DNA from 2 places in the Nocardia sp. NPDC056952 genome. Region 2 is predicted to be linked to the other one. Evidence: predicted binding sites of a transcription regulator. Region 2 holds the regulator's gene; the other holds the start of a gene.
What was found. Region 2 encodes HspR, which represses chaperone genes until heat shock. Its sites were predicted from a motif close to ANNTGAGTNNNNNNNACTCANNT; they were not measured.
Positions count from the first base shown of each region.

Region 1 (2,397 bases), on a different contig from region 2:
GACCCGCGTCCACCCACGACCTCGAGACCGCGCGCGGCCCGCCGCGTTCGCACCGCCAGGTACTCGACCATCCGGTCCTTCACCTCGTCGAGGCCGTGGTGATCGGCGTCGAGCACCGCACGAGCGGCCGAGACATCGGTGCTGTCCTCGGTTTTCACCGTCCACGGCAGATCGAGCACGGTGTCGAGCCAGGTACGGATCCAGCCCGATTCCGGGCTCTGGTCGCTGGCGCGCTCCAGCCGGCCGACCTCGCGCAGCGCCTCGGCGCGCACGTTCTCGGGCAGGTCCGCGTTCTCCACGCGGGTGCGGTAGTCGTCGGCGCCGTCGGGTTCGTCCTCACCGAGTTCCTTGCGGATGGCGTTGAGCTGCTGACGCAGCAGGAACTCGCGCTGACTCTTCTCCATGCCGTCGCGGACGTCCTCGGAGATCTTGTCGGTGACCTCCACCTCGGCGATGTGGTCCTTGATCCAGTCGATCTGCTTGGTCAGCCGCACCGCGACATCGGGGGTCTCGAGCAGTTCGCGCTTCTGGTCATCGGACAGGTACGGCGCGTAGCCCGCGGTGTCGGCGATGGCCTCTACGTCGTCGAGCTGGTTGACGATGTCGATGATCTGCCAGGCCTCACGCCGCTGCAGCACGGCGACGACCAGCTTCTTGTACTCGGCGGCGAGCTCGGTGGTCCGCTCGTCGGGCTCGACCGCCTCGACGAGTTCGGCCTCCACCCACAGCGCGGCGCCCGGCCCGGTGACGCCGTGCCCGATCCGGGCGCGGCGCTCGGCCTTCAGCACGGCCGCGGGCGCGCCGCCGCGCATCCGGCCGACCTGTTCGATGGTGGCGACGACGCCGTAGGACGCGTAGCCCTCGTCGAGGCGCGGCGCGACCAGCACCGAACCGGTTTTGGCCGCCTGGGCGGCGTCGATGGCGGCCTGCGCGGATTCGTCCAATTCGATGGGCACGACCATGCCCGGCAGCACGATCGGATCGGTCAGGAACAGCACCGGCAGGTTCTGAGCTGAAGTCATGTCGACCCTTCCAAAGTTGAGCTTTGCTGACTCAACATGGACCCCCGGCGGTTTGTTCCTGCAGGTGGCGCCGTTCACTCACGGCGAAAATAATCGGCCGAGATTCTTGTGCGGCCGATGTCGAGAACGCGTGGGTGGCTCCGTCCCAGGGGTACAACCCACACAGCACACGAACCGAGGAGAACATCATGGCCAAGTACCTGCTGCTCAAGCACTACCGTGGCGCTCCCGCGTCCGTCAACGACGTGCCGATGGATCAGTGGACGCCCGAGGAGGTGACCGCGCACGTGCGGTACATGCAGGATTTCGCGACACGGCTGCAATCGACCGGCGAGTACGTCGACAGTCAGGCGCTGACCACGCAGGGCACGTTCGTCCGCTCCGACGGCGAGGGGCGCCCGCCGGTCACCGACGGGCCGTTCGCGGAGACCAAGGACCTGATCGCCGGCTGGATGATCATCGACGTCGACACCTACGACCGGGCGCTCGAGCTGGCAGGGGAGCTGTCCGCGGCACCGGGGGCGGGCGGGAAGCCGGTGCAGGAGTGGCTCGAACTGCGGCCGTTCTACGCGGAATTGCCCACGGTGACCGAATGAACGAAGCGCTGGTGCGCGAACTCGTCCCCGCGGTGATCGGGATCCTCGTCCGCCGCGGGGCCGAGTTCGCCGCGGCCGAGGACGCGGTACAGGAAGCGCTGATCCGGGCGCTGGAAACCTGGCCCGACGATCCACCGCGCGATGCGAAAGGCTGGCTCGTCGCCGTCGCCTGGCGAAAATTCATCGACGCGACGCGCGCCGAAACGTCCAGGCGTGGGCGTGAATTCGCGGTCGACGCCGAGCCCGAAGCCGGCCCGGTGCCCGCCACGGACGACACGCTGTGGCTGTATTTCCTGTGCGCGCATCCCGCGTTGTCGCCGGGCTCGGCCGTCGCGCTGACCTTGCGTGCGGTCGGCGGCCTGACGACCCGGCAGATCGCGACGGCCTACCTGGTTCCGGAATCGACTATGGCGCAACGGATCAGCCGGGCCAAGAAGCGGATCACGGGCTTACCGCTCGACCGTCCCAGCGATCCGGCAACGGTGCTGCGGGTGCTCTACCTCGTCTTCAACGAGGGCTACAGCGGCGACATCGACCTGGCCGCCGAAGCCATCCGCCTCACCCGTCAGCTCGCCGCCTCGACCGGCGAACCCGAGGTCTCGGGGCTGCTCGCGCTGATGCTGCTGCACCACGCCCGCCGGGCGTCGCGCACCGAGGGCGGGCGCTTGATTCCGCTCGCCGAACAGGACCGATCCCGGTGGGACACACACCTTATCGCCGAGGGCGTGACGATCCTGCAAGCCGCGCTGGCCCGTGACCGCCTGGGCGAATACCAGGCC
Region 1 is NZ_JBHURA010000007.1:126,441-128,837, reverse strand. It holds gene lon (endopeptidase La) at 1-1,022, opposite strand, end outside; gene ACFTS5_RS23885 (YciI family protein) at 1,211-1,618, shown strand; gene ACFTS5_RS23880 (RNA polymerase sigma factor) at 1,615-2,397, shown strand, end outside.
Region 1: a site for HspR is predicted at 1,037-1,059, ahead of lon (endopeptidase La). Genes of this name have one in related genera too.

Region 2 (2,397 bases):
GCCACATCCGCGGCCGCGAGGGAATCTGCACGCTGAGATACTGACCGGCGGCGTACTGCATCGGCACGTCGAGCTGGACCCGGACGATCGAGAGATTGCGCAGCACCTCGCGATGTTCGACGACGGTGCCCGTCCAGGTAGCCGGGGTGGTCTCCTTGTCGGCGGCGCTGATCATCGCGCCGCTGATGGTGGCCAGACCTTCGTCCCATGCGCTGGCGACCTCGTCGGTCCACATCTCCGCACCGGCGAACAACCGCATGGCGGATTTCAGCGAGTTGGCCACGGCCACATAGTGCGCCGGTTGCACGCCGTATTTGCGATGGTCGCGCCCGAGCTGGGCCAGGAACGGCAGCAGCTTGTCGGGCTCCTCCAGCCGGTCGAGGGCGTAGGAGATCGCCGTGACGAGTCGGTCGCGCTGGGAGTCCATGGCAGCCGGGAAGTAGTCGCGGACACCGGGGTAGTCCGTGAAGAGGATCGAGTAGAACGACCTCGACAGCTTCTCGGGCCCACCTTCTTCCGCAGCAACCGCCTTGAACGTAGTACGGATCAAAGCGACAGTCCGCGAATCCATATGTGTCACAACCTCGTTTCGCCATCGAACGCTAGCCGCGCCGGCGAGTGACGGGCTGGGAGGACACTCGTCAGCAGCCGATGCGAGAAGTCTAGGCGAGGTTTGCCAGCTTAGGAATCGTACTCTTAAACATCACGCATGTAATTCGCGAAATACCAGGCGGTTCCCAGTAGTTTCTCATGAAAACATACCTGAAGCCCGTTAATTGAGGGTGAACAGCCGCTCACGATTCTCGAAACCACCGGGCGTATCAGGCAATTGGTGACCAATGGCCCTGGTAGAGCGACCCTTCCGCAACGTCGCCCGCAGGTGGCGATCCGACGCGCCGAGCCATGACACGCGGGGTCGGCGCACCGGAGTGGCTGGTCGCGGGCAGCGAATTGCCTTCCGATTGATCCGAATTCAGCATCCGGGCAGCAAACTTTTGGACGTCCACGGTGATAAATCCCCACCTCAGCGCGCCGCGACGCTACTTCCGATCAGCAAGATCACGAATAAGTGAGTTGCTGGAGAGTCACCAGCCGGTCGCCGGGGGTTGACCGGAGACGAACGAGCCCCCGGCTCGCATCCACCACAGCGGATGGGCGAACCGGAGGCTCGTCGAATCGAAGACGACTCAGCGCCGATGCCGTGGCTGCCACACCACGAGCGCGGTACTGCGTGCGGGCGGCGACAGATCGGGCCGGTAGCCCGCCCGCAACCGCTCCATCTCCGCGCTCATCTCCTCGACGCGCTGCTGCAACGCCTCCACCTGATTGGTGAGCTCGATGATGCGCTTGATGCCGGCGAGATTGACGCCCTCGTCCTGCGACAGGCGCTGCACCTCGCGCAGCACCTCGACGTCGCGGGCCGAATAACGGCGTCCGCCACCCGAGGTCCGTTGCGGGGTGACCAAACCCAGCCGGTCGTAGGTACGCAGCGTCTGCGCGTGCATCCCCGCCAGCTGAGCCGCCACCGAGATCATGAAGAACTCGGCACGCGCGGTCGCACCCGAAACAGACTTCGGATCATCGGACATCATCAAGCACCCGCCCATCCTGCACGCGGTTCGAAGCCACTGGCCTTCTCCGCCTCCTGATAGCGCTTGAGCGCATCGGTGGCGTCGGAGTCGAGCGATTGCGGCACCGCGACCTTCACCGTGACCAGCAGGTCACCGGCGCCGCCCGCCGCGCCGCGCTTGGGCACGCCACGACCACGGACTCGCAGGATACGCCCGTCGGCGGTACCCGCGGGCACCTTCACACCGACCCGGCCGTCCAGCGTCGGCACGGAAACCGTTGTCCCCAGAACCAATTCGCTGTAGCTCACCGGGAGCACCAGGGTGAGGTCGTCGCCTTGACGGCCGAAGACCTTGTCCTGGCTGACGTGCACGGTGACATACAAGTCGCCCGAAGGCGCACCGCGCAGACCCGCCTCGCCCTGACCGGCCAGCCGGATCTTCTGACCGTCACTGACGCCCGGTGGGATCCGGACGGTGATGGTGCGGGTGCGGTTCTGGATACCGGTGCCCGAGCAGTCGGTGCACGGGTCGTCGATGATCGACCCGGTGCCGCGGCAGTCGTCGCAGGGCTCGCTGAAACCGAACGCGCCCTGATTGCGGCTGACCACGCCCGCACCGTTGCAGTGCGGGCACACGCGCGGGCTGGTGCCCGGCTTGGCACCGCTGCCGTGACAGGTGGTGCACGGCGAGGGACTCGTCATCCGCAGCGGAACGGTGACGCCCTGGGCGGCCTCACGGAAACCCAGGGTCGTCTCGGTCTCCACGTCGGAGCCGCGGCGCGGACGAGCCGCCGCCCGGCCACCGCCGCCACCCCGGTTGAACAGCC
Region 2 is NZ_JBHURA010000006.1:20,909-23,305, reverse strand. It holds gene ACFTS5_RS21150 (FAD-binding oxidoreductase) at 1-571, opposite strand, end outside; gene ACFTS5_RS21145 (heat shock protein transcriptional repressor HspR) at 1,188-1,589, opposite strand; gene dnaJ (molecular chaperone DnaJ) at 1,592-2,397, opposite strand, start outside.